Methylococcus capsulatus: one gene and its partner. The protein of the gene in region 1 interacts with the protein of each later gene in a pairwise test. Links are inferred from orthologs where the notes say so. Each region holds a gene or a part of one and is shown in the gene's direction. Other genes may lie near its edges.

Region 1 (15,842 bases):
GCGTGTACGAAGTCATAAGCTCTCGCGGCTCGACGGCCAGCAGACGATCACCGATCACGGCCTCCCGCTCGGCCCGGACCAAGAGAAACTCCGCCAGCTCGCCGGCACGGCGCAGCTGCGCATCCCCGATATACAAGGCTTCATGGCCAAGCACTTCCTCGGTGACGCCATCGCGATAGACGGGGCCCGGCCGCACGACCGCCAGAACGCAGCCATCCGCTGCTTTGACCCCTCGCGCATAGAATCTGTAACCGGCGCCGCCGGCGATGTGCTCGTCCGGGAACCCGACGATGTAAGGGAGCGTGTCGACATTGGCGCCGTCCAGGACTCTGGGCCGGGTCAGGAATGCCCGGATGGCATGCTCCGGAATGACCGGGATCTCCCGCACCAGCGGTGTCACCCGAATGACGGGACTCAAGGGGACGGTGGGGGCGGTCTCGATCTCGATCCTGGGCTCACGCCCCCGCCGGCGCAGTACAAGCACGTCGCCCGGATAGATTTGGTCCGGGTTGGCCAATGCCGGGTTCCGGTACCATACCTGCGACCACTGCGCCGGATTCTGCAGAAAGCGGGAGGCGATGTCCCAGAGCGTATCGTTCACCTGCACCAGGTAGCGATCTGGAGAATCCGGATTGAGGGCGATCCCGTCCGCGAAGGCGCCTGCGTAGATGAGGAGCAGAGCCAGGCCGGCGGCAAGCCTGGCGATCATGGGCATCCTCGGGAGATCACGAGGAAACCGGAGTGAAGTTTTCTTGTCTTATTATTCACAGACCTTGTATTTCCAGCTGCATCAGGCTTTAACGTGAAACAACGCGAAGCGCTTTTTTTGTTCTCCCTCTCCCGCGTGCGGGAGAACTCTGGAGGGAAGGGACCGATCCTGGCAAGGAGCGGCTCTCGTCCATCCAGAGTGGCTGGCCGCCATGATCATTAGATTCATTCTCCCGGCGGAATTCGTTAGAATTCTCCTTGCTTGAGCAGCTATGTTTCCCGCCCGCCCGGCGGAAGAGGCTACCGTGACCATTCTATCCATTCTCGAATTTCCTGACGAACGTTTGCGCAAGAAGGCCGCGCCCGTCGAAGTGTTCGACGACGACCTGCGCAGGACCGTCGACGACATGTTCGAGACCATGTACGCAGCCCCCGGTGTCGGCTTGGCGGCCACCCAGGTCAACCTGCACAAGCGCATTCTCGTCATCGACGTTTCCGAAGAAAAAAATGCGCCGCTTTGCCTGATCAATCCGGAACTGCTCGAAAAGCAAGGGAACGGGGAGATGGAGGAAGGCTGCCTTTCGGTGCCGGGGATTTTCGAAAAAGTGTGTCGAGCCGAATCGGTCCGCATCCGCGCCCAGGACCGTAACGGCGAATTCTTTGAAATGTCGGCGGAGGGATTGTTGGCCGTCTGCATCCAGCACGAGATGGACCATCTCGAAGGCAAGCTGTTCCTGGACCATCTTTCCGCTCTGAAGCGCCAGATGGCGCGCAAGAAACTCCAGAAAGAGCGGCGCATGAAGGCGATCAACAAGACTCCGCGTGCCGCGGCAGCCGTCTGACCGCCTCGCGTGGGAGCAGAAAGCGACGATCGCCCCTTTTGCGGCAGGCCGCCGCTTCCGCCCAACCGTAAAACGGCTTCATGAGAATCGTATTCGCCGGCACCCCAGAGTTCGCCGTCCCTGCCCTGCGCGCCCTGATCGCATCGGGCAACCCGCCATGCGCCGTCTATACTCAACCCGACCGCCCCGCCGGCCGTGGCCGTAGAATCGCGTCCAGCCCGGTCAAGCAACTCGCGTCCGATCACGGCCTTCCCGTGTTCCAGCCGGAATCCCTGAAAGGGCCGGAGGAACTCGAACGGCTGCGCGAGTTGGCGCCGGACCTGATGGTGGTGGTGGCCTACGGCCTGATCCTGCCCCCCCCCGTCCTGACCGTTCCACGGCTTGGCTGCGTCAACATCCATGCCTCCCTGCTGCCCCGCTGGCGAGGCGCAGCGCCGATCCAGCGTGCCATTCTCGCCGGCGATCGGGAAACGGGCGTCACTCTCATGCGCATCGAGCCGCGTCTGGATGCTGGGCCGATGCTGGGCAAGCGGAGCTGCCTGATCGGTGACGACGATTCCGCCGCCACCTTGCATGACCGCCTCGCCGGCCTCGGGGCCGAATTGCTGGCCGAGTTGCTGCCCGCGCTGGCAGAGGGCTGCCTGGCCGGTGAAGCGCAAGACGAGAGTCGGGTGACCTACGCCGAGAAGATCGAAAAATCCGAGGCACGCATCGACTGGCAGCAGGATGCAACCACCCTCTCCCGCCGGGTGCGCGCGTTCAATCCCTGGCCGGTGGCGGAAACGACGCTGGATGGAACGGTGTTGCGAATCTGGTCGGCCCGGGCACTAGACACCCCGCAGGACACCGCCCCCGGCACTGTCCTTGCAGCAGCGAAAAACCTCGACGTAGCCTGCGGGCGGGGCACTTTGCGTATCCTTGAAATCCAGACCCCGGGAAAACGGCGGATGAGTGCCGCAGACTTCCTCAACGCCCACGCGCTGGCCGGAAAACGGCTGGGGACATGACGACCAAAACCCGCATGCTGGCCGCCGCAGCGCTTCATGATGTCGTCGTCGACCGGCATTCGCTGACCTGGGCGCTGGGAAAACGCCTTCCGTCTTTGCCAGATGCCCGTGACCGGGCGTTCGTGCAATCGCTATGCTACGGCGTAATTCGCGCCTTCGAGCCGCTGGATTTCCTGCTCGGCAGCCTGGCGACCAAACCGATCCGCGACCCGGAAATCCGGCTGCTCGCGCTGATCGGTCTCCACCAGTTGCGCAGCATGAACGTCAAACCTCATGCCGCGGTGTCGGAAACAGTCGAGGCGGCCGGCCGGAAAAGCTGGGCGAAACCCTTGCTCAACGCCATTCTGAGGAACTATCTACGCCGCAAGGAGGAACTGGAATGCCGGGCACTGCAGGACCCCGCCAGCCGGGATGCTCACCCTGCCTGGCTGCGCAATCGGCTCGCCGCCGACTGGCCCGAGCGATGGGAATCTCTGGTGCAGCAGAACAATCTGCCGCCGCCGATGACGCTCCGGATCAACCCGCTCAAGGACGATCGCGCAGCCTACCTCGCACGACTGGCCGACGCCGGCATCGCCGCCCGCCCCTGCCACCATTCACCTTGGGGACTGACCCTCGAATCGCCGGTCCCGGTCGAAGCCTTACCGGGTTTCGCCGAAGGATGGGTATCGGTCCAGGACGAAGCCGCCCAACTGGCGGCGCCGCTGGTGGGCGCCGAACCGGGCGAACGGATCCTGGATCTGTGCGCCGCTCCCGGTGGAAAGACACTGCACATGATCGAACTCTGCCGGGGAGACATCCAAGCCGTCGCGGTGGACATCGATGCCGATCGGTGCGTGCGTATTCGTGAAAATCTGGAGCGGGAAGGACTCTCCGCAAAGGTCATCGCCGGCGACGCCCGCGCACCGGAATCGTGGTGGGACGGCTGCCCCTTCGACCGCATCCTGCTCGATGCGCCCTGTTCGGCGACCGGAGTCATCCGGCGCCACCCGGACATCAAGCTGCTGCGGCAAGCACGCGATCTCGACACACTCAACGAACTTCAGGCAGCCATCCTTGCTGCCGCCTGGCCTCTGCTCAAACCCGGCGGCACCCTCGTCTATGCCACCTGTTCGGTCATCCGTGCCGAGAACGACTTGCAGATGAAACGCTTTCTGGAAACCCACGCCGATGCGGCGGAACTGCCGCCGACCGCGGACTGGGGCATCCCCTTGCGCCATGGCCGCCAGATTCTCACCGGCGAATCCGGCATGGACGGCTTCTTCTATGCCCGTTTGCGCAAGACGGGATGAACAGGTTTGCCGGCTGGCTGGTCCTCTTCTGCCTCCTCGCCCCCATCGCGGGCTGGAGCGCCGAAGCGGGGTTCGCCGTGCGCCGCGCCGACCTGTTCCGGCACGAGGACCGCTCCTGGGGGCTCGATGCCGACATCGACTACCATTTCAGCGAAACCGCCGTCGAAGCCATGCACAACGGCGTCCCCTTGACCCTGGTCTTACGTCTTCGGGTCAAGCGGGTCAGACCCTGGTGGTGGGATGAAACCATGATCTCGGAAAACCATCGGCGGACCATACGCTTTCACCCGCTGGCACGCGCCTATCAGCTGACGACGGCCGAATCCGGTGTGACCGAGAACTTCGCCAGTCTGCGCGCCCTCCTGGATGCATTGGGGCGGATAAGAAACCTGCCGATCGAGGCCCCCCAAACGTTCGGCAGCGGCGAATACCGCGCCGCCCTCTCGGTGACGCTGGACATCGAATCACTCCCCCTGCCATTGCGCCCCACGGCCTATCTCTCCCCCCAGTGGCATCTCAACAGCCCCTGGTTCCGATGGTCATTCGCAAACTGAGAATCCGCCTGCCCCTCAGCCTGGTCGTGATCGCGCTGTTCACGGCCATCGTCGCGTCACTGCATCTGATGAGCTCCGCCACGCAGAGTTCGCCGCAGCTCGGCAGCATGTACTCGCTGCTGGTCCTCATCAATTCGGTCGGTTCGATCCTGCTGCTCACACTGGTCGTCGTCAATGTCTATGGACTCCTCCGCCAGCTCGCCAAGCGGACAGCCGGCTCCCATCTGACGGCCCGCATGGCGTTTCTGTTCGTCCTGCTCAGCCTGGCACCGGCCTCCATCGTTTTCTACTACTCCATGCAGTTCCTCAAACAAAGCATCGACAGCTGGTTCGACGTGCGCATCGACCAGGCCATGGAGGACGCGCTGGAATTGGGGCAGGCCGCGCTCGATGAGCGGATGCGCGCCATGCTGCACCAAACCGAACAAGCGGCGGCCGAACTGCAGCTCGCCCCGATCATGGAATATCCCTTGCGCCTGACCGAACTCCGGGACGAGCTGGGGGAAGGCGAATTCACAGTGTTTTCCAGGCAAGGGCGGATCATCGCCGCCGGCGGCTCTCAGCTCGGCTTCATCCTCCCCGATCTGCCGGACGCCGGGGTTCTGCTCCGGGTCAAGCAAGGCAAATCCTCTGTCCGCCTGGAACCCAACCCGGATGGTAATCTACAGATCCGTGCCGTCGTGGCCATCCCTTCCGATGATCCTCTGTTCCTGCAGGCCGTGTTTCCCGTACCGCTGCGAATCTCCCAGCTTGCCAGCACGGTCGAAGCGGCCTACGTGCACTACAAGGAACTCGGCTTCCTCCGCAGTTCCCTCAAGCACACGTTCATCCTCACACTGTCATTGGTATTGCTGCTCAGCCTCCTGGCAGCCATCTGGGTGGCCTTCGTGAGCATCCGCCGCATCGTCGCGCCGGTGCGGCGGCTGGCCCAGGGCACGCGCGCGGTCGCCGAAGGCCGCTACGGCCAGCGCCTCGCAGTGCGGGCGAAAGACGAACTCGGCTTTCTGGTCGAATCGTTCAATACGATGACAGAAAAACTCGCTCTGGCCAGCGAAGAAGCCCGGCTGTCACGGCTCGAAGTCGAGCGCCAGCGCACCTATCTCGAAACCGTACTGTCCAATCTGTCCTCGGGTGTGCTCAGCTTCGACAACGCCTCCCGGCTTCTCACCGCCAACCGGGCCGTGGACGACATTCTGGATGTTCCCGCCCACGATTACCTGGGCCTCCCACTCGGCCGGCTCAAAGCCAAACATCCCTATCTCGCCGAACCGCTGGACCGTATCGAACGCTGGCTGGAAAAGGGCGCAGGCACCTGGCAGGGCGAAATGGCTTTCGTCGGCCCCTCCGGCCGCCGTGAGCTGTATTGCCATGGCACCCCCTTGTTCAACGGCAACGGCGAAAAACTCGGCGCCGTGGTGGTATTCGAAGATGTGACGGCACTGATCCTGGCCCAGCGCCAGGCGGCGTGGAGCGAAATCGCCCGGCGCCTGGCCCACGAGATCAAGAATCCGCTCACACCGATCCAGCTCTCCGCCGAACGGCTGCATCACAAGCTGGCCAACCGGCTCGACGCCCGCGATGCGGAAATCCTGGACCGTTCGACCCGCACCATCGTGCATCAGGTCGAGGCGCTGAAAGCCATGGTCAACGCCTTCGCCGAGTATGCGAGATCTTCGACCATCCAGCTCCGGCGGGTTGCGCTGGCCGAAATCGTGGAGGAAGTGCTGGCCTTGTACCCGCCACAATCCGGCCTCACCTTCGAAATCGATGAAACACCGGATCTGCCCAGAATTTCCGCCGATCCGCTGCAACTGCGACAGGTCTTGCACAATCTCATCAAGAACTCACAGGAAGCCCTGTCGCCGTCCACTCAAGGTAAGATGTGCTTTATTCTTCGCAAGACAATCGACCAGGGAGAATCCTTCGTGCAACTGACCGTCCGTGACGACGGCCCCGGCATTCCGAAGGACCAGGCAGATCGGATTTTCGAACCCTACGTCACCACCAAGACCAAGGGCACCGGCCTGGGGCTTGCGATCGTCAAAAAGATCATCGAGGAGCATGGTGGGACCATCCGCGTGGAAAACGGGTACCAGCAGGGTGCCGGCTTCATCATCCGGTTCCCGGTTCCAGAAACAGACATTAGAGCCGAAGCAAGTGGCGGGAGCTCTGGAGCGAAATCATGAATCAAGGCTGCATATTGGTCGTCGATGACGAGCCCGACATCCGGGGACTGGTGCAGGACATCCTCACCGACGAAGGCTATGCGGTAGTCGCCGCCAACAACGGGGCTGCCGCCCGCCAGGCCGTCCGGGAACATCGGCCGGACTTGGTCCTGCTGGATATCTGGATGCCGGACGAGGACGGCATTTCGCTGCTCCGGGAATGGCTGGAAAGCGGAGCGATCGACTGCCCCGTCATCATGATGTCCGGCCACGCCACGGTGGAAACCGCCATAGAAGCCACCCGCCTGGGTGCCCACGACGTGCTGGAAAAGCCCATCTCGATGGCGAAACTCTTGATCACCGTGGAGCGGGCACTGGAGTCGGTCCGCTTGAAGCGCGAAACCGTGGGAGTGAAGCGTGCGGCCGAAATGGTGCCGGTGGAACTGGTCGGCAAGAGCGCGTCGATGGAGCTGCTGCGGGAGCAGATCAAACGCATCGCCCAGCACGACGCACGGGTTCTTTTGGTCGGAGAGGCCGGCAGCGGCAAAGAAACCGCCGCGCGTTACCTGCATGCCCACAGCTCACGCCGTTCCGGGCCGTTCCTGGAAGTGGCCGCCGGCACCATTTCGCCCGCTGCATCCGCCATCGAATTCTTCGGCAGTGAAAACAATGGAAAAATCCGCAGGGGATTGCTGGAACAGGCCCACGGAGGCACGCTGTTTCTCGAGGATGTCTCCGACCTCGAGCCGGAAACCCAGGTCCGTCTCCTTGGGGCGCTGGAAACCGGCGTGTTTTACCGCGTCGGCGGCACCGAACCCATCCATGCGGATTTCCGGCTCGTCGCATCGACGCATGTGCCCCTGGACGATGCGGTCCGCGCCGGACTTTTCCGCCGGGAACTGTTTTATCTGCTGAACACCGTCACGCTCAAGATTCCGCCGCTTCGGGAACACAGTGAGGATGTCCCTGAATTGCTCCGGTTTTATGTGGACTATTTCGTCAGCCGGGAGAAGCTCCCCTTTCGGCGTTTTCCGGTCTCGGTGCAAAACTTTTTACGTCACTACGCATGGCACGGCAATGTCCGGGAGTTGAAAAACCTGGTCCAGCGGCTGTTGATTCTGGGCAGCGGCGAAGATGTCTCACTGGATGAGGTCAAATCCATCCTCGGCGGCACCACCGATGCCCTGAAAGCGGAAGGCAAATCCGACTTTTTCGAGCTTCCGCTGAAAGAAGCCCGCGAACGCTTCGAAAAGACCTATCTCGAATACCATCTGGACAAGTACGGCGGCAGCGTCGCACGGCTGTCCCAGGCCATCGGCCTGGAGCGTACGCATTTGTACCGAAAGCTCAATGCGTTGGGTATCAAGTTCAAAGACAAGCGCTGATGAAGATCATTATCCTGGGAGCCGGTCAGGTCGGCACGAGTGTTCTGGCCAGCCTTTGCAGCGAGGACAACGACATCGTCGTCGTCGATAAACAGACCAGTGTCCTGCGGGAACTGCACGACCGCTTCGACATCGGCACCGTACAGGGTAATGCGGCGCATCCCACGGTGCTAAAGCGCGCGGGCGCCGACGACGCCGACATGCTCATCGCCGTGACCAGCGATGATGAAACCAACATGCTGGCCTGCCAGATCTCGCACACCCTGTTCAACATTCCGAAGAAGATCGCGCGGGTGCGTGCCATCGAATACCTGAGCTACCCGGAGATATTCTGCAAGGAAGGCGTGCCCATCGACGTAGTCATCAGTCCCGAACAGATCGTCACCCAGATGATCGAACGGCTGCTGCAATGTCCAGGCGCATCCCAGGTTCTGGATTTCGCCGGAGGACGGATCCGCCTGGTATCGGTCCGGGCGCTGAGCGGAGGACCTTTGGTCGGCCGGGAAATTCGCGAGCTTCACCAGCACATGCCCAATGTCCATGCCCGGATCACCGCAATTTTCCGCAATGGCCGTCCCATCGTCCCGAATGGACGACAGACGATAGAGCACGGCGACGAAGTGTTCTTCATGGCCTCGTCCGAAGAAATCAGTGATGTAATGAGTGAGCTGCGTGAACTCGACAAGCCTTACAGACGGCTCATGTTCGCCGGAGGCGGACATATCGGCAAGCGGGTGGCGCAGGCATTGGAACAACGCTATCAAGTCAAGGTCATCGAGAAAAACGCCGATCGCGCCAAGAAGATCGCGGGCGACCTGACCAATACCGTAGTGTTGCTGGGAGATGCTTCCGACAAGGAACTGCTGCTGAGCGAAAACATCGAAACCACGGACATTTTCTGTGCCATCACCAATGACGATGAAGTCAACATCCTGTCCGCGATGCTGGCCAAACGGCTGGGTGCACGGCGCGTCATCAGTCTGGTCAACAAAGCCGCTTATGCGGATATCGTCGACCCCAACCAGATCGATCTGGTCATTTCACCACAGCAATCCACCATAGGCGCCCTCCTCCGTCATATCCGCAAGGGCGATGTAGTCCAGGTCCATTCGCTGCGCCACGGCGCCGCCGAAGCGCTCGAAGCGGTCGCACACGGAACGCCCGGCAAATCGAAGGTGATCGGCATACCGATAGACCGCATCGCTATTCCGCCGGGCGTGGTCATGGGTGCCCTGGTCAGAGACAAAGAGGTGATACAAGTCCATCATGACACGGTCATAGAAGAAGGGGATCATGTCATCATGTTCTTGCTCGACAAGAAGGTGATTCCGATCATCGAACAGATGTTTCAGGGAGAATCTCACCGGGGTTGACGATGGACACCGAGACGACCCGGCGAAAGTGGGACCGGATCTATCGGGAATGGAAGGCTCCCTTCCCCGATGTCGCCACGGTACTGTCCCAGAACGAGCACCTCCTGCCAGCTGGCGGCAGGGCGCTGGACCTTGCCTGCGGACTCGGAAGCAATGCCCTGTTTCTGGCTCGGCGGGGGTTCGAGGTGGACGCCATCGATATTTCCGAGGCGGGAATCGAAGCGCTGGCCCATACCGCGCGCATGGAAGGTCTGCCCATCCACGCCCGCGTCGGCGATGTCATGGAATGCCAATGGGCCACCGAACATTATGATGTGGTCGTCGTAACCCGGTTCCTCGAGCGAACGCTGGTGCGGGCGATCGTGGACGCACTCAGACCGGGCGGCTTGTTGTTCTATCAGACTTTCGTGAAGAGCAAGAGCAGTGATTACGGTCCCAGCAACCCGCGCTTCCTGCTGCACGACAACGAACTCATCCGGCTCTTTGATGGGTTGCTGATCCGTTATTACCGGGATGAAGCACGGGCAGGCCGACCGGATGCCGGCCAACGCGACGAAGCTTTTCTTGTAGGCCAGAGACCCGAATCATGATCGAGCAGATCGACCCCGCTGCCGCCTGGCAGTTCATGCTGAACCATCCCGAGCACGTTCTTCTCGACGTGCGTGACCCCATCGAATTCGCGATGATCGGGCACCCGCCGGAGGCGAAAAATGTTCCCTGGAAATTTGCACCCGGTTGGCGAATCAATCCCGATTTCCTCGAAGGGGTCAAGCAGCTCGTACCCGATGTTGCGACGCCGGTCCTGCTCCTGTGCAGAAGCGGGCAGCGGTCCCAGGAAGCCGCGGAACAGTTGGCAGCGGCCGGCTATTTGAAACTGTACAATATATGCGAAGGTTTCGAAGGCCCTCTGGACGACGACCGCCATCGCAGCTCGAGAGGAGGTTGGCGTTTTCGAGGTCTGCCTTGGGAACAAAACTGACCGTCATGACGACCGGCCGCCCCGGATGCGGAAAGCGGCTTCCCGCTCCTTTCAAAGAGAAAGGGTGAGCAGGGTAAGTCGGCTTTCACATCGGAGCGAGCCGTCGTTCTCCGCGAAACCGCAAAACTGAAATCGCGGTCAAATTTTCCATAAGCACCCGGCTTCGGCTTGAAGCTGGGTGCTTTCTTTTTTCCCACCCGACACCCTTTGAGAAACATGGTAGAAAAATTACGCAACATAGCGATCATCGCCCACGTCGACCACGGCAAAACCACCTTAGTCGACAAACTGCTCCAGCAAAGCGGCACCTTCGCTGCTCATGAGCGGGTGGGGGAGCGCGTCATGGACTCCAACGACCTGGAGAAAGAGCGAGGCATCACCATCCTCGCAAAAAATACGGCCATCAAGTGGCGGGATTACCGTATCAACATCGTAGACACACCCGGCCACGCTGACTTCGGCGGCGAGGTCGAGCGCGTCCTTTCCATGGTCGATTCGGTGTTGCTGTTGGTCGATGCCGTGGACGGCCCCATGCCACAGACTCGCTTCGTCACTCAGAAAGCCTTCGCCATGGGGCTGCACCCCATCGTAGTGATCAACAAAATCGATCGTCCCGGCGCCCGTCCGGACTGGGTGCTCGACCAGACTTTCGATTTGTTTGACCGCCTCGGCGCTACCGAAGCCCAGCTCGATTTTCCGGTCATCTACTGCTCGGCGCTGAATGGCTATGCGGGATTGAATCCCGATATCACGGAAGGAACGCTCGAGCCGCTGTTCGAAGCCATCGTGAATCATGTATCGCCGCCCGACGTGGATATCGACGGGCCGTTTCAGATGCAGGTCAGCAGTCTCGATTACAATTCCTATGTGGGAGTCATTGGCATCGGCAGAATCACCCGAGGAACCATCAAAAGGAATACCCCCGTCACACTGATCAAACGCGATGGCAGGCAGGGCGCGGCACGCATTCTTCAGGTTCTGGCGTTCCACGGCCTCGAACGCATCGAAAGGGAAGAGGCAAGCGCCGGCGATATCATTGCCTTCACCGGTATCGAGGGGCTCGAGATTTCGGATACGCTTTGCGCAGTGGGGTTTGCAGAACAGCTCCCCCCGCTCACCGTGGACGAACCCACGGTGAGCATGACCTTTCAGGTAAACAATTCGCCTTTCGCAGGAAGGGAAGGCAAGTTTCTGACGTCAAGGCAGATTCGCGACAGACTGAATAGGGAACTGATCCACAACGTTGCACTGCGGGTGGAGGATACGGCCGACCCGGACAAATTCACGGTTTCCGGCCGTGGTGAACTGCATCTTTCCATTTTAATCGAAAACATGCGAAGGGAAGGTTACGAGCTGGCCGTTTCCAGACCCGAAGTTATCATTCGGGAAATCGACGGCGAACCTTGCGAACCGTATGAATTCGTGACGATCGAAGTGGAGGAAGCACATCAGGGTGCCGTCATGGAAAAGCTCGGTGAGCGTAAAGGCGACCTCCAGAACATGGTGCCGGACGGCCAGGGACGCGTGCGTCTCGAATACCTTATTCCTTCCCGCGGCCTCATCGGATTTCAAACCGAATTTCTCACCACGACTTCCGGAACCGGCCTGCTGTATCACATATTCGATCACTACGGACCGGTCAAGAAAGGCGCGATTGGACAAAGAACCAATGGGGCGCTTATTTCCAACACGTCGGGCAAGGCGCTGGCATTCTCATTGTTCAATCTACAGGAACGGGGACGCCTGTTCGTCGAACATGGCGATGAAGTATACGAGGGCATGGTCGTAGGCGTGCATAATCGGGGCAACGATTTGGTGGTCAACCCTACGAAAGCCAAACAGCTCACCAACATCCGGGCGGCCGGCAGCGACGAAAACATACTGCTGACACCTGCGATCAAATTCAGTCTCGAGCAGGCGATAGAATTCATCGATGACGATGAACTCGTGGAAGTGACCCCCCAGACCATTCGTATCCGCAAGAAACTCTTGCAGGAACACGAGCGAAAGAAGGCTTCCCGAAGCGCCGAGGCCTGACAGCGGTCCCCCCACGGCACTAGACAAAAGGCCCCGCCAAGGCGGGGCCTTTTATTTGAAAGCTCGCACCTGAAAATCCAAAGCCAGGCATAAAAAAACCCCCGACCGTTGCCGGTCGGGGGTTTTGGCTTTCACCACCGCAAGGGGAGTCCCGAAGGACTCCCCCTCAGGCGATTACATGAACGACGGGATCAGCGGGGCGTCGATCTGTACGATCTGACGGTTGCCCGTGGCGTCGAAGAAGAACAGCAGACCGGCGAAGCGGCTGTCCGGATCGTAGATGATGTCGGACAGACGATACACTTCCCATGCCGCATCCGACGCCGTCACGTCGACCGTGCGGGTCTCACCCGGCGCGATCGGGCTGTTGTCGCTGACGCTCAGGCCGTCTTCAGCCAGCAGGTCTTCCGGATAACCGGTGGTGTCTTTGTACACGTCGGAATCCAGGAAACGCACCGAGGCGGTGTAGAACTCACCCAGCCGGATCGGGCTGTTGCCATGGTTGGTGATGGTCAGCTTCATCCGCATGGCGCGGCCCGGCACGCGGTAGGTGGCGTCTTCCACTTTCACCGACACCGTCGGCGCCGGCAGTTCCAGCGGCTTCATGCCACGCATGGTTCCGGCCTGCAGCGGGATGGTGATCGGGTACTTGCTGTTGGTGCTGGACATGGCCATGACCACGATCAGAATGGTGGCGGCCAAGAAGCCCATCGCAACCTTGCGGTCGGTGCCCGAGACCAGTTCGTCCCCACGACCGGCATCCACCATCAGCAGACGGGGGATGAAGATCGGACGACGCGACCAGTAGGCGATCCAGGCGACACCGATGGCATACCAGAACGCGTGCCAGAAGTAGGTGTTGCCTTCGTTGTAGGTCTCCAGGTCGATCGTCTGACCGGTCAGGGTGGTGATGGGGTTGCGGAATTCACTCATGGAGCCTTCCACGGTGATCCATTTGCCGGGGCCGATGATCGGTCCGCCACCCTGGACGTTCATCATGGTGTGAACGTGCCAGTCACCCGGACGACGGGCTTTGAGAACCACCCGGAAGTCGTAGGTCTTGCCGATTTCCAGACGCACCGAGCGCGGCACCAGCTGGCCACCGATGTACGATTCCTTACGGATGAACACCGGACCCGGCATGCCGACGTTGAGGAACGCCACATCCGGTTCGTCGACCGTTTCCGGCCAGCCTTCGAACACGTGGAACTTGCCTTTGATTTCCACGGTTTCGTTGATTTTGACTTTCTCTTTCGACCAGCTCAGGTCGTACCAGTGGATGGTACGCATGCGCATGAACGCCGCCTGCGATTTTTCACCGTGGGCGCTGGCGCTCGGCGCATAGAAGCTGGTGGCTGCCACGGCGGACAGCAGTCCGATTGCAGACCATTTTGCAATCCGGTCCTTTATTGTTTTCATGATCTCTCCTCTTTCGAGTTCTTGCTGTTGGGTCACTCGCCGGCCTGTCGCCAAGCCGGACGACGGTCTTTCACTCACAGGTCTTGCCGCAGCCCGATCAGGTGCTCTGCAGGAACCGTTCGTTGGAGAACCAGCGACCGATGAAGTGCCACATGAAGTAGATCAGGATCGACATGAACGCGGAGAAGAATGCCGATACCGGGGCGACGTCCTTACCGAAGGTACGCAGGGTGCCCTTCTCTACCATGCGGATGTACTCGGGCGTGCCGGTACGCACATAGTTGTAACCCTGGATGTCGGCAACCGACATCAGCATGCCGTTGTATTCCACCGGCACGTGCAGCGGCGCGATGATCGGCCAGTTGCCCGGGTAGAAGATCAGACCCCAACCCATCGCACCGACGATGGCGGTGAACAGGTAGCTGCCCGACAGCATCAGTACGGTGTCCAGGATGATGGCGCCCGGCACCAGCGAGGCGGGGAACACGAAGTTGATCGGGAAGTAGGTCCAGCCCCAGAAGTTGAAGTAGCGGTTGATCCACTCACCCAGCAGCAGGCCGAGTACGCAGACAGTCGCTCCCCAGGGCAGACGAAACCGCTCCCACAGGTAGGATTGGACGGCCGCCGGGAAGGTGACCAGCACGATCGGAGTCACGGTGACCCACAGACGCCGGTCTTTCCAGTCCGACCAGAAGTCCCAGTCGCCCATGGTGAGCATGGCGTGAATGTGGTACGAGCCCACGATCACGAAGAACACCACGAACAACGCCATCCAGTCGATGGTCCGGGATACCTGGACCGCTTCGGCGTGCGAACGAACCGCAGATTGCGCAGCACTCATTAAAGTTACCTCCAAATTTGTCGTTTTCTTATTTTCGACGGGAGCCGGGACCACCCGCCCCCCGTCGCCGCGAGTCCTTTCCGGCCGCCGGTCCGGCCCGGGGTCTGTGCGCCAGCACCCCCACCGGCCCGCCGGCCTGCGAAGTTCCTTATTTCGCGATCAAGCCTTCGTCCACGGCTTCACACAGGGATTGTCCCAGTCCGCCCTGGGCAAAGCTGTAGAAGGTCTGGGTCAGGGTGCCCATGACGGCCAGCGCCAGCCAGCCGAAGATCACGAAGCCGTAGTGCAGCGGCGCCACGAACAGCTCTTCCATGAACCAGAAGGTGTGGCCCCACTCGTTTAGACCCACGTTCGGCAGAATCATGAACGGACCCACCACCAGCACCAGGTACGGCAGCGAAATGCCCTTCGCAAAGAACGGCAGACGCGTCTTGGCGTAGATGAACGCCGCAAAACCGGTGATGATGTAGATCGGGTAGCTCAGATAGAACTCGATGATGTGCGACGGCGTGAAGTCGGTGTCGCGCACGATCGTCTGATGCCAGGTGCCGTCCTGCTCGGTGAAGTAGGAAGCGCCCCAGTAGAGGGCCCAGGCGTAGGCCACCAGCCAGGTCAGGTGGGTGAAGTTGCGGCGCAGCTCTTCACGCGGGGTCAGCGCGGCCAGGTTGCGGTCGCGAGTCTTCCAGAGATAACCCCACAGGATCGAAGCCGTCACGATCTCCAGGACGATCTCGGTGTACAGGAAGTTCATCCAGTAGGTTTCAAACTCCGGCGCGAACGAGTCCAGACCGGCGGACCAGCCGTAAACACCTTCGTACCAGCGTACCCACATGTAGAACACGGTGTAGATCGCCAGCGCGAACGTGAGCCACTTTTTGTCCAGCAGCGGCGCTTCGGCCGCGGCTGCACCACCCAAAGTTGTTGCTGCCATTTTTACCTCCAACTGTTATATCGGACATAAACACCGGTGCATCGCCCGGTGAATCTTCTCTCACTTCCCTGCTTGGTTTATGCATCCTTGCCACCCCTTAGAACCGCAGCCCTCAGGCTGGCCGGCCCTCTTGGTGCGTCGCAGTCTATCACCCGCCCCGAAGCTGTCAAGAAAAATCTGCGGCAATTTGACGCAGGTTCGCCGGGTGAGCCAACGTCATGAATCTGCGCCCATGGACGGAATTAAGGTAACGGACGGCGCGGGACGAAACGCCCCCCGCCATCCGACAACGGCGGGAACCATGGCCTC
Region 2 (15,841 bases), 2.6 Mb from region 1 along the record:
TGACACCGATGCCATCATTCCCAAGCAGTTTCTGAAGTCCATCCGCCGCAGCGGGTTCGGTCCCTATCTGTTCGACGAGTGGCGTTACCTGGACCGTGGCGAGCCCGATATGGATTGTAGCCACCGTCCACTCAACCCGGAGTTCGTGCTCAACCTGCCCTGTTATGCCGGCGCCAAGATATTGCTGGCCCGCAAGAACTTCGGCTGTGGCTCCTCGCGCGAGCACGCGCCCTGGGCGCTGGGGGATTATGGCTTTCGCGCCATCATCGCGCCGAGCTTCGCCGACATCTTCTACAACAACTGCTTCAAGAACGGCATCCTGCCCATCGTACTCGACGAAGCCACGGTCGATCGCCTGTTTAGCGAGGCCGGACCCGGCTTCGAGCTCACCATCGACCTGGAGTCGCAGACCGTGGCGACGCCGTTCGGCGAAACCTTCCATTTCGACGTGGATGCCTCCCGCAAGCATCGTCTGCTGAACGGCCTGGACGACATCGCTCTGACCCTGCAGCATGCCGAGGCCATCCGCGCCTACGAAGCCGCCCGCAGGAAGTCTGCCCCCTGGCTGTTCGCCGTCCCTTGAAGTCTCGAGTAATTCAGGTATCGCTTCAATGACTATCAAAATCGCTGTTTTGCCCGGCGACGGGATCGGACCGGAAATCGTCGCAGAAGCCTTGAAGGTCTTGGATAGCCTGTGCACCGATTTCGGTTTGGCGGTCGAAACCGAACACGCTCTGATCGGCGGTGCGGCCTACGATGTCCATGGCACCCCCTTCCCGCAAGAAACCCTGACGCTGTGCCGGGCCGCCGACTCGATCCTGCTTGGTGCGGTCGGTGGTCCCAAATGGGAGCCTCTGGATTATTCGCTGCGGCCCGAGCGGGGGCTCCTGGGCTTGCGTTCGGAGCTGGAACTGTTTTCCAATCTGCGGCCGGCGGTGCTCTATCCGCAGTTGGTGGCGGCTTCGACCCTCAAGCCCGAAGTGGTCGTTGGCCTGGACATCATGATCGTGCGGGAGCTGACCGGTGGCATTTATTTCGGCAAGCCGCGCGGTCGTCGCATCAACGAGCACGGTGAGCGGGAAGGGTACAACACCCTGGTGTACAGCGAATCGGAAATCCGCCGCATAGCCCACAGCGCGTTCCAGATTGCTCGGAAGCGTAACAAGCGCCTGTGCAGCATCGACAAGGCCAATGTGCTGGAATGCACGGAACTGTGGCGCGAGGTGGTCATCGAGGCCGGCAAGGACTATCCGGACGTGGCGCTGAGCCATATGTATGTGGACAACGCCGCGATGCAGTTGGTCCGTAACCCGAAGCAATTCGACGTGATGCTGACCGATAACATGTTCGGCGACATCTTGTCCGACTGCGCCGCCATGCTGACCGGCTCGATCGGTATGCTGCCTTCGGCTTCCCTCGACAAGAACGGCAAGGGGATGTACGAGCCTATCCACGGCTCGGCCCCGGATATCGCCGGCCGCGGCATCGCCAATCCGATCGCTACCATCCTGTCGCTGGCCATGATGCTGCGCTACAGCTTCGACGACGCGGTCTTGGCGGAGCGGATCGAGAGGGCGGTGCAGACGGCATTGGATCAGGGTTTCCGCACGGCCGATATTGCCTCGGAAGGCACCGTCGAGGTCGGTACCGCCGCGATGGGTGATGCGATCGTCGCTGCTTTGCGCAGTGCCTGAACCTTGCCGCTTCTGCCAACAGAAGCCGGCAATCGAATTTCACTGAACCGAGTCAGATCATGAGCAAAACCTACAATGTCGCCGTGCTGGGCGCCACCGGGGCCGTCGGCGAAACGATGCTGTCCATCCTTGAGCAACGCCGGTTCCCGGTGGGCGAGGTGTACGCCCTGGCCAGCAGTCGTTCCACCGGTAAGCGCCTGGAGTTCAGGGGCAGCCAGCTCAAAGTGGTGGATGTGGAGGAGTTCGACTGGTCCCTGGTCCAGATCGGCCTGTTTTCGCCCGGCGCCTCGGTTTCCGATATCTACGCGCCCCGGGCGGCGGCGGCTGGCTGTGTGGTGATCGACAATACCTCCCGCTTCCGCTACGAGGACGACATCCCGCTGGTGGTGCCGGAGGTCAATGCGGAAAAGATCGCCGATTACCGGAACCGCGGCATCATCGCCAACCCCAACTGTTCCACCATTCAGATGCTGGTGGCGCTGAAACCGATCTACGATGCCGTCGGCATCGAGCGCATCAATGTCTGCACCTATCAGGCGGTGTCCGGCACCGGCAAGAAGGCCATCGAGGAGCTGGCCGGCCAGACCGCGCAATTGCTCAATGGCCTGCCCTGCCAGGCCTCGGTGTATCCCAAGCAGATTGCTTTCAACGTGTTGCCGCAGATCGATGTCTTCCTGGACAACGGTTACACCAAGGAAGAGATGAAGATGGTCTGGGAGACCCGCAAGATCATGGGGGACGATGCCATCCTGGTGAATCCCACCACCGTGCGGGTGCCGGTGTTCTACGGTCATTCGGAGGCCGTGCACATCGAGACCCGGGACAAGATCACGGCGGAGCAGGCGAGGGCATTGCTGGAGAAGGCGCCGGGCGTCGTGGTGATCGACGAGCATCAGCCGGGGGGCTACCCGACCGCAGTCACCGAGGCCGCCGGCAAAGACCCGGTATTCGTCGGCCGCATCCGCGAAGACATTTCGCATCCGCGCGGACTGAACCTGTGGGTGGTCGCGGACAACATCCGTAAGGGCGCGGCGCTCAACAGCGTGCAGATTGCGGAGATACTGATAGATAAGTATATTTGACGCATTCATTTTTACATTTCCTATTGACGACCCGCGGTGTACGGAGCGGAAAGGATCAGATTCGCGCGTCGGACCCTGACGCTCATCGGCATCTTCATTTCTCCCGGCTCCCATGCCCTGGGTATCGGGGAACTCAGGCTGCTGTCCGCTCTCAACCAGACGCTCAAGGCGGAGGTGCCCCTCGTCGTTTCGGAGGAGAAACTCGAGGACATCAAGGTGACACTCGCTTCGCCGGAGGCTTTTGCCCGGGCCGGCATTGAACGCCGGCAGTTCCTGTCGAGCCTGCGGTTTCAGCCGGAGCAGCGTGCCGACGGGAGCGGCGTGATCCGGATCAGCTCCCGAGAGCCCATCAGTGAGCCGTTCCTGAGTTTTCTGATGGAGGTGGATTGGCCGGAGGGGCGGATCGTCAAGGAATTCACCGTGCTGGTCGATCCGCCGGTACAGGTCTTCCCCGACCCGAGTTCTCCTAGCCGCTCCGAGCGTGCTTCGCCATACCCGCAGGAACCGACGCCGCGTTCGCTTTATGTTGTGGACCCTCCCTCTTCCCCTTCTGCCGGTCGTGCCAGGTCCTCCGGGGAAGGATCGGAATATGGCCCCATCAGGCGCCGCGATACCCTCTCCTCCATCGCCAAGGCCGTCAATGCGGATGGCGACCTGACCCCGGAACAAGTCAAGGTCGGCATCTACCGCGCCAATCCGGATGCCTTCATCGGGGGTAACGTCAACGCTCTCAAGCATGGGGCCGTGTTGACCATTCCTCCGCACGCAGTACTGGCGGAGCTGCAGCCGGCGGATGCCGTCAGGCAGTGGCGGGAACTGCGGGCGGCGGCGCGCCAGAGTGCTCGAAAGAATGTATCCACCCTCCCGCCAGCGGCTTCCGCTCCCGTCCCGCCGCCGGAAGGAGGGGAAACCGCGGCCCGCGGCGGTCGGCTCAAGCTTCTCGCACCTGGCAGCCAAGGGCCAGCTGGTGGAGCCGGCGGCAAGGATGATCTCGCCCTGGAGGTCGCCGAAAGCCTTCGCCAGGAAAATGAAGAAATTCGTGCCCGATTGGGGGCGCTCGAGCAGCAGCTTTCGACCCTTCAGCAACTCCTCGATTTGAAGGACCGGCAGATCGCGGCGCTGCAACCCGGGGTTCCGGCCGCCGCTTCGCCTTCCGCAAGCGTTCCTCCGTCGCCGGTGCCGGTGTCATCTCCGGCCGCCGAATCCGGCGCCGGAACGCCAGTGACCGTGGTCATCCAGCCTCCCCCGGCAACCGAGCCGACGGAGGACGCCGCTGCCAACGGCTCTTGGCTTTGGGGGCTGGGTCCCCTCACACTCACGGCAGCGCTGGCCTGGTGGGCGAGACGGAGGCGGCGGGCGTTCGGCCTTGGCCTGCCTTCGAGACTCGACAAACTGATGGCCGGCAGCACGGCATCGACCGCGCCGCGGACCGTTTCCTCCGCAGGTGTCCGCAGTCTGGAAGCGTACCGCAACGCGGTCAAAGAGGTGGATTCCGTGGAGCCGATCGACGCGATCGCCGAGGCCGATGCCTTTCTGGCCAATGGCAAACTTGCCCCGGCCGAGCAACTGATGCGGGCCGCCGTCACAGCACACCCTGAACGCGACGAATTTCGCCTGAAGCTGCTCGAAATTCTATACCTCGCGGGGAAATACCAGGCGTTCGAGGAACTGGCGGAAGACACATCGGGCTGGCGTGAGACGCGGCCGGACCTCTGGGGAGAAGTGTCCCGTATGAGTCTCAAGCTGCGTTTGAAACCTCCCGTGCCGGTGGATGTTCCGGACGGTCTTCCCGATGCGGCGGCGCGCCGGTCGCTAGTGGCTGACACCGTTCCCGAAATGCCACGATCGCCTGCGGTTGTGCAAGGGGTATCGTCGGAAGCTCTCGATGTGGAACTCCGGGACGGTGCTGCGGAACCCGAGGGGGAGCAGATTGTGGCCGATGACATACCTCCACTCGAGTTCGAATTCGCCGGGCTGGAACCGTGTTCGCCGGCGGGAAGAGCGAACGACGAGCCGGAGGTCGTCCATGACGCCGACAATCTCATCGCTTACGAACCGGAGCCGTATGCCCGCGCGACGGCTTCAGCGGCTGAGTCCATCGAGTCGCTGCTGGCGGAGCTCGAAAGCCTTGACGACCACGCCGAACTAAACCCGCCTCCGGTGCCGACGCAAGAGACGCCGGCCCGCGCCTCCGAACCGCCGATGACCATCGAGATCGAAGCGGTTCCGGCCGTGCGGAATACGGAGCCCGCCGGTCAACCCGGTTCGGGTATGCCAGGGCCGATCCGGGAGGACATGGACCCGTATGGGGACATCACCGACATGGATCCGCTCGAGACGAAGCTTGACCTCAGCAAGGCCTATGTCGACATGGGCGATGCCGATGCGGCAAGCGAGCTGTTGGAGGAGATCCTCGCCGTGGGGAACGACCGCCAGAAGGCGGAAGCCCGCGTGCTCATGGATCGGGTGGCTGGGGCGCAGAGCCGGTAGGAGGGTGTGGGCGGGATCGTGCCCGATCATGGTGCGCCCCCTCACGAATCGAGTCACGCCCTCAAGAATGACCAGTTCATCGGGCGCAGCGCCGGTAAAGCGGCCGTGGGTCGTCCACTGCGGCCTGGTAAGTCACGCTGAATTCGCTGAGCAGGGGCAGCGTGCTTTCCAGGTTCGCATCGTGCGTGAATTCGAAGGCGTTGAATCCCACGCGCCGGAGAAAGAACACCTGGTCTGGAATGAAGGCTCCACGTGCCCGGAGTTCACCCTGGTAGCCATAGCGCTCCCTCAACAGCCTGGCTATGGAAAATCCGCGGCCGTCGACCATGCTGGGGAATTCCACCACGACTAGTGGGAACCGGTCGAGTTCTCCGGCGAAATCTTCCACGCGATCCTCTCCCCTGACCCGCAACCCCAAGGCGCCGCCGTGGGCGGCCAGCTCGCTCTTCTCGCGGTTCCAGCGTGCGAGCGAAACGGTGCAGGGGGCAGCAGTCACTGGTTCGTCATCGGCCAGATGGTGCCAAGTATCGGTGACGATGGATCCGTCTTTAATGATGGGCATAGACGCGCTCCTGAAACGGGTTGATGCCTAGACGTCGCACGGTATCGAGAAAGGATTCCTCGTCCTGACGCAACTCAATGTAGGTTTTCAGAATGGTTTCCACGGCCTGAGCCACGTGAGCCTTGTCGATGGCGGGACCGAGGCGTTCGCCGAGCGATGCGTCATTGCTGGAGCTGCCGCCCAGAGTGAGCTGGTACCACTCCTCGCCTTTCTTGTCTACGCCCAGGATGCCGATGTGGCCCACGCTCTGATGGGCGCAGCCGTTCATGCAGCCGGAAATGTTGATCCGCAGGTCGCCGAGGTCGTGCAGATAATCGATATCGTCGATGCGTGAATAGATGTCTTCTGCCACCGAGATCGAGCTGGCATTGGCCAGCGAGCAATAATCCAGACCGGGGCAGCAGATCATATCGGTGGCCTTGCCGATGTTGGGCGTGGCCAGCCCGATGGAGTCGAGGCGCTGCCAGAGTTCGTACAGATCGTCCTGATGCACGTCCGCGAACACCAGGTTCTGGGTATGGGTGGCGCGGATCTCGCCGAAGCTGTAGTGCTCGGCCAGCTCGGCCACGGCATCCAGCTGGGTGTCGGTGACATCACCCGGCGGCACTCCGCGGGCTTTCAGTGACAGAAACACTGCACGGTAGCCGGCGATCTTGTGGGCCGTTGTGTTGTTCCTCAGCCAAGTGGCGAAGCGTGGGTCGGCCGCCGCCAGGCCGTCCGGGCCGGCGCCGCTCGCAGGCCGGTACTCGGGCGTTGTGAAATGTTTCTTCACCCGCTCGATCTCGCCGGTGTCCAGCACCAGTTGCGGGCGGATCTGCGCCCATTCGGCCTCGACCTGACGGGTGAAGTCTGCGATACCGGTTTCTTTGAGCAGGATTTTGATGCGTGCCTTGAATTTGTTGTCGCGCCGCCCAAAGCGGTTGTAGACCCGCAGGATGGCTTCCAGATAGGACAGGAGATCGGCCTTGGGGAGGAAAGGGCGGATGGTCTGGCCGATGATCGGTGTGCGTCCGAGGCCGCCGCCGACCAGGACTTCGAAGCCGGTTTCGCCTGTCTTGCTTTTGACCATCTGCAAGCCGATGTCGTGCAGCTGGGTCGCGGCACGGTCTTTCATCGCCCCGCTAACGGCGATCTTGAATTTGCGCGGCAGGTAGCTGAATTCCGGGTGTAGGGTCGACCACTGCCGGATGATTTCGCAGTAGGGGCGCGGGTCTTCGATCTCGTCGGGGCAAATGCCGGCCAGCGGGTCGCTGGTGACATTGCGGATGCAGTTGCCGCTGGTCTGGATGGCATGCATCTGGACCGTCGCCAGCTCGGCCAGGATGTCCGGTACGTCTTCCAGGCGCGGCCAGTTGAATTGGATGTTTTGGCGGGTGGTGAAATGGGCAACGGATTTGTCGTAGCGGCGGGCGATTTCGGCCAGTTTGCGCAGTTGCCTGGACGAGAGCAGGCCATAGGGGATGGCGACGCGCAGCATCGGGGAGTGGCGTTGGATGTACAGGCCATTCATCAGACGCAGCGGGCGGAACTGCTCTTCGCTCAGCTCGCCCTGAAGGAATCTGCGGGTCTGGCTGCGGAACTGGGCAACCCGTTCGTCGACCAGCCGTTGGTCATATTCGTCGTATTGGTACATGGCGTTTTCGCTGTCGGGTGTTCGCTTCGGGGCGATATCCTGAGTGTTTTACTATGAAAACGACGATAACACCATCGCGTGTCGGAGTCGACGCCTGCCGCCGGTGTGTGGTGGTGGGGCTGGATAGCGTGCGCGTCGCCGGTGCCCGGTGGATTCGTCAGTCCGGATGTTCTTCTTATATAATCGTGGGTCGGATTTGGGAACAGGCGGGCCGCTCATGTAGCGGCCACGTTTTTATTCGATTCAATAACAATTCGAGAGGACCTGGCCTTGTTACGCGCATTCGTTTTATTGTCGCTTTTCCTAGGGCTGCCTGAGCTTGCCCTGGCGGAGGAAACCCGGAATCTTGATCTGACCGCGACTCACCGAGGATTATACTGCGTTCTGATCTTCATCGTGGCCTATGCCTTCGTGATGACCGAAGAATTCACGCATCTTCGGAAGTCCAAGCCGGTGATCCTGGCCGCCGGCATCATCTGGGCGGAGGTCGCCTACATGGCCAGCACCGCCGGCGTCGCTGCCGAGGAGGTGCACCGGGCATTCGAGCACGACCTCAAGGAATATGCGGAACTGATGCTGTTCCTGCTGGTCGCCATGACCTACATCAATGCCATGGCCGAGCGTAATGTGTTCGAGGCGCTGCGGTCCTGGTTGGTGACCCGCAAGTTCGGTTACCGCAAGCTGTTCTGGATCACCGGCGTCATCACCTTCTTCCTGTCTTCCGTGGCTGACAACCTGACCTCGGCGCTGCTGGTTGGTGCCGTGGTGATGGCGGTCGGGGCCAAGAGTCCCCGATTCGTCAGCTTAGGATTCATCAACCTGGTGATCGCGGCCAACGCGGGCGGCGCCTTCAGCCCCTTCGGCGACATCACGACTCTGATGGTATGGCAGGCTGGAAAAGCGGAATTCTTCGATTTCTTCGAGTTGTTCATTCCTTCGGTCGTGAACTTCGCGGTGCCGGCGGTCTTCATGCACTTCGCGATTCCGAACGAACTGCCGGATTTTCCCGAGGAGGAGGTCGTCGTCATGAAGCCAGGCGCTCTGGCGATCTGCGGTCTGTTCGTGCTCACCATCTCGATCGCCGTCAGCTTCAAGCAGTTCCTCCATCTGCCGCCGTTCTTGGGCATGATGGTGGGCCTGTCCATCCTGATGTTCTACGGTTACCGCCTCAAGATGTATTTCCCCGGCAACAGCGACGACCGGTTCGATGTGTTCGCCAACGTCCGCGACGCCGAATGGGACACTTTGCTGTTCTTCTTCGGTGTGGTGTTCGCGGTCGGCGGTCTGGGCTACATCGGCTATCTGGAGCTGGCTTCCGCCGCCATGTATGACGGTCTCGGTGCGACCACGGCCAATGTCATCGTCGGTCTGCTGTCGGCGGTGGTCGACAACATCCCGGTGATGTTCGCGGTGCTGAACATGAACCCGGACATGGACATCTACCAGTGGATGCTGGTCACCCTGACCGCTGGCGTGGGCGGATCCATGCTGTCGGTGGGCTCGGCGGCCGGTGTGGCGCTGATGGGCACATCGCGCGGCATGTACACCTTCTTCAGCCATCTGAAATGGACACCCGCGGTGGCTGCAGGCTATGTCGCCAGTATCGCGACGCACTATTTCATCAACGGCTGATCGCCACGAAGGAGCACAAGGAAGTCGAGCGAAGCGAGCGAGTGCGACGACACCCGCGAAGCCGTAGGCCCGGATGTTTTGTCGGAGTCTGCGGCTTCACCGCAGGTGTAGACAAAACATAAGGGAACCGACACGGCGTCGAGTCATTGTGGGAGCCATGGCGGAGTGCGTCGCGGAGAGACGGACGGAGCCGAGGCGGACGCAGGACGGCGCGGGCCGCCGAAGGCAAAGACGTCGCCAATTTTTCGCTTCCGAGGGTGACTTGGAAGTCCCGTCGGGTTTCGCGAAAAATGGCGACGCTCCAGTGTCTGAAGGGTGACGAAAAGGCCCGCGGCCAAAGCCGCGGGCCTTTTCGCATCTGCTGTACCCTATTCGTTACTGCAAAGCGACTGATTCTGCCGGGGCGACAATTTTTCGACGTCGAAGTAGCAGCCGGAGAGGGCATCGTGAATTTCGGCCAACTTGATCTGGAGATCGTCGATGAATCGGTGCAGTTCGGTACGGCGGCGGCTTTCCTCATCCTGGACCAGGGCGATGGCTTCCGCCAGTTTTTCGCGGGCACAGCCGCCCTGCGGCAGATGGGCGAGCGCCTCCAGCATGTCGCGGAGGCAGAAATGGCAGGAACGGGGAAACAAGGTGTCTTCCAGGAGAAACTTCACCACCGAATTCCGTCCGACGGCGCTCTGGCAGTGGCGCCGGTACATATGGTAGGCCGTCATCGACTTCAGCACGCTCATCCAGAGCAGGTTTTCGAACGGCGTCACATCCTTGCCTTCCGGTGACAGGTCGATCCAACGGGCGTCTAGAATGCGGGTGGTCATGTCGGCCCGCTCCAGATTGCAGCCGAGCCGGACGAATTCGTAGGCTTCATCATGGCTCATGGTGCCGGCGATGATGCCGGCGACGGTCTGTACGCTGACGATGATATCGTCGAGGTAGGCAAAGCGGCGTTTCGGCGACTCGCTGTCCGGTATGCGCGCCATCGCCTTAAGGTACAGCGCGTTGATATGCTCCCAGCCTTCCCGCTGGAGTATGTCCCGTATGCTGCGGGCGTTCTCGCGGGCCGCGCGCAGCGAGCTGACGATGGAGCCGGGATTGCGTGCCTCCGTAATCAGGAAACGGCTGACCTGGCTTTCGCCGGGAGTGGAATAAAGCGTGGCGAATGTTTCCTCGCTCCCAGTGATGGTCAGCAGAGAATCCCAGCTGGGACGGATTTCCCGGGGCAAGTCCAGCATCACGTTGGCGTTGGCATTGATCATGCGGGCGGTGTTTTCCGCCCGCTCTAGATAGCGCGACATCCAGTAGAGGCTTTCCGCGACGCGCGACAACATCGCCATGTCAGGCTCCTTTTCCGTCGATGATCCAGGTGTCCTTGCTGCCTCCTCCCTGGGACGAGTTCACCACGGTCGAGCCTTTCTGGAGAGCGACGCGGGTCAGTCCACCGTTGGTCACATAGATGTCCCGGCCGCTCAGGATGAAGGGGCGCAGGTCGAGATGGCGCGGTTCGGCCCGATGATCGACCAGTGTGGGCGCGGTGGACAGGGTGAGCATGGGCTGCGCCATGTAGTTGCGCGGATCGCGGCGGATGCGCTCAGCGAACTCCACGCGCTCCTCCCGGCGGGCCCTGGGGCCGATGAGCATGCCGTAGCCGCCCGATTCATTGGCCGGTTTGACCACGAGTTGGTCGAGGTGGTCCAGCACATAGCGGCATTCCTCTGGATCGACGCAGCGGTAGGAAGGTACATTCGGCAGGATGGGCTCCTCGTTCAAGTAATAGCGGATGATGTCGGGAACGTAGGTGTAGACCACCTTATCGTCCGCCACCCCGGCTCCAGGAGCGTTGGCCAGCGCCACCTTGCCCTTCTTCCAGGCGCGGATGAGCCCTGGTACGCCGAGCACCGATTCCGGATTGAAGGTTTCCGGGTCGAGAAACAGATCGTCGATCCGCCGGTAAACCACGTCGACCTTGTGCAGACCTTCGATGGTGCGCATGTAGACGCAGTCGTCGCTGCCGACGACCAGGTCGCGTCCTTCCACCAGTTCGGCGCCCATCTGCTGGGCCAGGTAGGCGTGTTCGAAATAAGCCGAGTTATAGATGCCGGGTGTCAGCACCACGATCTGAGGATTGGCCATGGGCGCGAGGGATGCCAGGCACTGGCGGAGTTGGGCCGGATAGTCGTCGACCGGGCCGATGGCGTAGGATTCGAAAAGCTCCGGCAACACCCGCTTCATCACCAGCCGGTTCTCTAGCATGTAGGACACGCCGGAGGGTACCCGGAGGTTGTCCTCCAGCACGTAGAACCGCCCGTCCTTGTCCTTGACCAGGTCGGTGCCGCACACATGGGCCCAGACGCCGAGCGGCGGGTCGATACCGACACACTCGGGCCGGAAATTCCTGGAGTCTGCCAGCAGTTCGCGCGGGAATACGCCATCCCGGACGATGTCCTGAGCGTGGTAGATGTCATTGATGAACAGGTTCAGCGCGCGGGTGCGCTGTTTTAGCCCGCGTTCGACCCCTTCCCATTCCTCGGCCCGAATCAGCCGTGGGATGATGTCGAACGGCCAGGCACGGTCGATAGAGCCCTCGTTCTCACAGTAGACCGTGAAAGTGATGCCCATGCTCAGGATTTCGGCTTCGGCGGCGGCTTTGCGTTCCTGGAGATCGGCTTCGGAGAAGCCATTGAGATGGTCGAACAGGGCACAGGCGATTCGCCGGGGCATGCCGTGCTCGTCGATCAACTCATCGAAACATTCCGGATTGGGGTAATCTTGCAGTGCCAGGGTCATGATCGTGTTTCGATCCTTGGAGGCTAAAATCGTTTCAGGGTGCGGCGGGCCACGGTGACGCAGGAAGCGGGCCTTCCTATAGGCGGACAAGCGATTTTCGGGCCATGCCAAGTGCCCTTCTGTCGTTTCCCGTGCGATGCCCAGGCGGGCGTGGGGCGGCCCGACCGGAGGCTGGGCTGGTTTGGGGCACGCTGGAAACGCCTTGCGCTGATCCGGTGCAAGTGCCGAAATCCCTATCGATTGCGCAGCCGCTTGAGATCGGGGGCTGTTTCGAGCTAGAGTCCTGCGGCTTAACCGCGCAGATCCTATGTTAAGGAATCCCCATGACTTACTGCCTTGCCATCAAGGTCGACGAGGGGCTGGTGTTCGCCTCCGATTCCCGTACCCATGCCGGTGTCGATTACGCCAGCGTTTACAGCAAAATGTACCGCTTCGATTTGCACAGCGACCGCATGATGATCGTCCTGGCCGCCGGCAATTTGGCCACGACTCAGGCTGTGATCAATCTGATACGACGCGATCTGGAAAATCCGGGAGCGCTCTACAATCTGAACACGGCGGCCTACTTATACGATGCTGCGTCCTACATAGGTGGAACCAGCGTACGGGTTCAGGAGCAACACGCCAGCGCAATGCAGCGTAGCGGCGTCTCGGCCGAGGCCAGCTTCATCCTGGGTGGCCAGATCCAGGGGCAGCCGCCCGAAATTTACCTCATCTATCCCCAGGGCAATTACATCACAGCATCGCCCGACACGCCTTATTTGCAGGTTGGCGAAACCAAGTATGGCAAGCCGATTCTCGATCGGATGATCTCCCCCACCACGACGCTGGAAGATGCGGCGCGCTGCGCCCTGGTCTCCATCGACTCGACGATGCGCAGCAATATCTCGGTCGGCCCCCCGGTGGAGGTCGCCTTCTACCGGCGGGACTCCTTTGCCATCGGCCATTATCTGCACCTGGATTATTCCAGCCCCCTCTATGCTTCGATCCAGAAGCAGTGGGCCGAGGGTATACGCAACGCTTTCACCCTGTTGCCACGGTTCGAGTGGGAAGCAACCGGATCGATCGGTTCAGAACAGAGCCAATAGGGCCAGCAAGCCAACACCGGCGCTGATCAGAATGATTTTCAGGCGGTGACGCAGATACCAGGCCTTGGCCTCGGCGACCATTCGTTGCCAGTTATCCTCGATCCGTCGCCTGCGCTCGTGCCACCTGCGGGCGAACTTGCCGGCCAGCAGGCTTCCCAGCCACACCACGACGCCGATCGTCAGCCAGGCCGTCAGGACCTGGGCGCCGCGCGGCGTGAGGCCGAGCACGGTTTCGAACACCGTGTCCAGCAGCATCTCCAGGGCTTCGAGAAGGAGCTCTGCGGTATGCGAAAGGATTTCCACGACGAGTTCGCCTTCGATGGCGACGACGAGCAGGACCACAAAAGTGACGAAGAGATAGAATTTGCTCGCACGCATGAGTCCGAACGGATGCCGTCATGGTTGATGGTGGGGTGAAGAAGCGACCGGCCGCTCCTTGCCGAAGCGATCGGACCCGCAGCGTCGGTATTTTAACCGTAAAATGAAACTTTTTCCGTCTAGGTTTTCAGGGGATACGATGAACCGGCGACCGCATGAGGCTGGCCAGGCAACACGGGAAGCGGAGCATGGCAGGTGTCTGGCCGATGGCATCCGGCCGTTCCATGTCATGGCGATCCTGGCGCGCGCGAAGGCGCTGGAGGCGTCCGGGCGTTCCATCGTTCATCTGGAAATCGGCGAGCCGGATTTTCCGACGCCCGAGCCGGTGAACGCGGCGGCGACCCGATTCCTGTCCGGCGGGCAGGTGCGCTATACCCCGGCCGCCGGGTTGCCTGAGCTACGGGAGCGCATCGGGAGATACTATGCTGAGCGCTACGGTACAGGGGTCTCACCCCAGCGGATATTTCTCACACCCGGCGCATCGGGTGCGTTTTCCCTGGCGCTGGCCGTGGCCTTGGCACCCGGTCGGCGCGTTATGCTGGCCGATCCCGGCTATCCCTGTTATTCCAATTTCGTGCATCTGTATTCCGGCGAACCGCATGCCGTGCCGGTGAGGGCGGCGCATGATTTCCATCTGGACGCAGACCTGTGCCGGACGCATTGCGGAGGAGAGGTACCGGTGGCGATCAGCGCCTCGCCTTCCAACCCGACCGGCACGGTCATGCGTGCCGCGGTATTGCGGGAGCTGGTACAGTGGTTCGAAGCCGAACAGGGCATCCTGATTTCGGACGAGATTTACCACGGGTTGGAATACGGTGGCCGCCCGGTCAGCGCGCTGGAGTTTGGCGACCATGTGTTCGTCGTCAACAGCTTCTCGAAATATTTCGGCATGACCGGCTGGCGTCTGGGCTGGTTGGTCGTGCCGGAGGCATATGCGGCTGCGGTGGAGCGGGTGGCTCAGAACATCTTCATTTCGGCGCCGACGCTCTCACAGTACGCAGCGCTGGCGGCATTTTCGGAGGCGTGCCTTGCCGAATTGGAACGGCGCCGGCGGGCTTTCGAAGCGCGCCGTGATTTTCTTTGGGGGGAACTGGTGAAGCTGGGATTCGGGGTGCCGGCCCCGCCGTCCGGGGCGTTCTACATCTATGCCGACTGCTCGGCGTTCACTGATGACAGCGCGGAGTTCGCCGCGCGCCTCCTGGAGCAGGCCGGCGTCGCGGTGACGCCGGGCAAGGACTTCGGCACCCAGTCACCGGAGCGTTATCTGCGCTTCGCCTACACGGCCGACATCCCCGTACTACAGGAGGCGGTCGAACGGATTCGCCGTTTTGTCGGCGGCTAAAAAAACCGGTCTCAACGGGGCCGGCTGATTTCCTGCATCTGGGCTTCGATCCAGCGCTCGGCCTGGGCGGTGATTTCCGCCGCGTCGAACTTGGCGGCGTCGATCGGTGGGCCGACGCGGACCTGGATGGTGCCGGGATACTTCAGGAAAGCACGGCGGCTCCAGTATTCGCCGGCGTTATGTGCTACCGGCACCACCGGGCAGCCGGCACGATGAGCCAGCATGGCGCCGCTGGCGCCATAGTGCCCCTTTTTGCCGGGTGCGACTCGGGTGCCTTCCGGGAACACGACCACCCACAGCCCGTCTTGCAGCCGTTTGACGCCTTCGTTCAGCACCTCCTTGAGCGCTGCCGTCTTGTGGGAGCGGTTGATGGCGATGGGTTTGAGGGTCGCCATCGCCCAGCCCCAGACCGGCAGCCTCAGCAGTTCCTGCTTGAGGATGAACACCAGGGGCGGGAAGATCACTTGCAGTGCGAGGGTCTCCCAGGCCGATTGGTGCTTGCAGAGGATTACGCCGGGCTGGGCTGGAATGTTTTCCCGGCCCTGGACCTGAAAGTCCAGCCGGCATACGGTTTTCAGCATCCATAGATTGAACCGGACCCAGCAGTTGGCCAAGGCCCAGCGCATGCCGAACGAGAAGGGCCGCGCAGCGATCATGCACGGGCTGATCACCAAGGTGGACAAGGTCATGCCGGCGAAAAACACCGCCGAACGCAGGATGATCTCAAGTTTGGCTGAAAACGATATATTGTGCGGCTGCATACAAATCGGGGAAAGTGGGGACGTCGAGTTCGGGATTCCGCTCCAGTGTGCGCGTGCCCTTGCCGGTTTCGACCAAGATCGGCACGGCGCCTGCCGCCGCTGCCGCCTCGATATCGCGCAGCGAATCGCCCACGGCCGGCGTGCCGGCGAGTTCCACGCCATACTTTTCAGCGAAGGCGCGGAACAGGCCGGGTCTGGGTTTGCGGCAGCCGCAGACGTCTTCGGGCCCATGCGGGCACAGGAAAATGTCGAAGATTTCGCCGCCGGCTTCCCGCACCATCGTCCTCATCTTGTCGTGGATCGCTTCCAGCATGGCTGGGCTGAACAACCGGCGGGCAATGCCGGACTGGTTGGTCAGCACCACGACCCGGAAGCCGTGGTGGGTCAAGAGG

What was found.
Region 2: the proteins of def (region 1) and N4J17_RS16135 interact in binary tests that used the Escherichia coli proteins (3 or more experiments, as listed by UniProt). The link is inferred for Methylococcus capsulatus from one-to-one orthologs.

Annotation. Positions count from the first base shown.
Region 1 is NZ_CP104311.1:769,022-784,863, forward strand. The notes cover bases 1-2,781. They hold def (peptide deformylase), read left to right. Parts: upstream 1-1,013; coding sequence 1,014-1,550; downstream 1,551-2,781. Other genes in these bases: N4J17_RS03650 (LysM peptidoglycan-binding domain-containing protein), read right to left, coding at 1-709; fmt (methionyl-tRNA formyltransferase), read left to right, coding at 1,631-2,557; rsmB (16S rRNA (cytosine(967)-C(5))-methyltransferase RsmB), read left to right, coding at 2,554-2,781. Also shown: more of rsmB, read left to right, coding at 2,782-3,849; N4J17_RS03670 (DUF4390 domain-containing protein), read left to right, coding at 3,846-4,403; N4J17_RS03675 (sensor histidine kinase), read left to right, coding at 4,385-6,589; N4J17_RS03680 (sigma-54-dependent transcriptional regulator), read left to right, coding at 6,586-7,953; Trk system potassium transporter TrkA, read left to right, coding at 7,953-9,326; N4J17_RS03690 (class I SAM-dependent methyltransferase), read left to right, coding at 9,329-9,916; N4J17_RS03695 (rhodanese-like domain-containing protein), read left to right, coding at 9,913-10,305; translational GTPase TypA, read left to right, coding at 10,522-12,342; bacterial ammonia monooxygenase, subunit AmoB, read right to left, coding at 12,517-13,761; bacterial ammonia monooxygenase, subunit AmoA, read right to left, coding at 13,859-14,602; bacterial ammonia monooxygenase, subunit AmoC, read right to left, coding at 14,751-15,533. UniProt on the Escherichia coli protein: Removes the formyl group from the N-terminal Met of newly synthesized proteins. Requires at least a dipeptide for an efficient rate of reaction. N-terminal L-methionine is a prerequisite for activity but the enzyme has broad specificity at other positions.
Region 2 is NZ_CP104311.1:3,330,659-3,346,499, reverse strand. What follows is about bases 985-3,764. They hold N4J17_RS16135 (aspartate-semialdehyde dehydrogenase), read left to right. Parts: upstream 985-1,753; coding sequence 1,754-2,776; downstream 2,777-3,764. Other genes in these bases: N4J17_RS16130 (FimV/HubP family polar landmark protein), read left to right, coding at 2,813-3,764; leuB (3-isopropylmalate dehydrogenase), read left to right, coding at 985-1,694. In the rest of the region: leuD (3-isopropylmalate dehydratase small subunit), read left to right, coding at 1-583; more of leuB, read left to right, coding at 612-984; more of N4J17_RS16130, read left to right, coding at 3,765-5,266; N4J17_RS16125 (DUF934 domain-containing protein), read right to left, coding at 5,343-5,828; N4J17_RS16120 (nitrite/sulfite reductase), read right to left, coding at 5,815-7,461; sodium:proton antiporter NhaD, read left to right, coding at 7,732-9,093; N4J17_RS16110 (alpha-E domain-containing protein), read right to left, coding at 9,462-10,430; N4J17_RS16105 (circularly permuted type 2 ATP-grasp protein), read right to left, coding at 10,432-11,880; N4J17_RS16100 (proteasome-type protease), read left to right, coding at 12,204-12,968; N4J17_RS16095 (hypothetical protein), read right to left, coding at 12,951-13,346; N4J17_RS16090 (aminotransferase class I/II-fold pyridoxal phosphate-dependent enzyme), read left to right, coding at 13,486-14,688; N4J17_RS16085 (lysophospholipid acyltransferase family protein), read right to left, coding at 14,700-15,449; gmhB (D-glycero-beta-D-manno-heptose 1,7-bisphosphate 7-phosphatase), read right to left, coding at 15,412-15,841.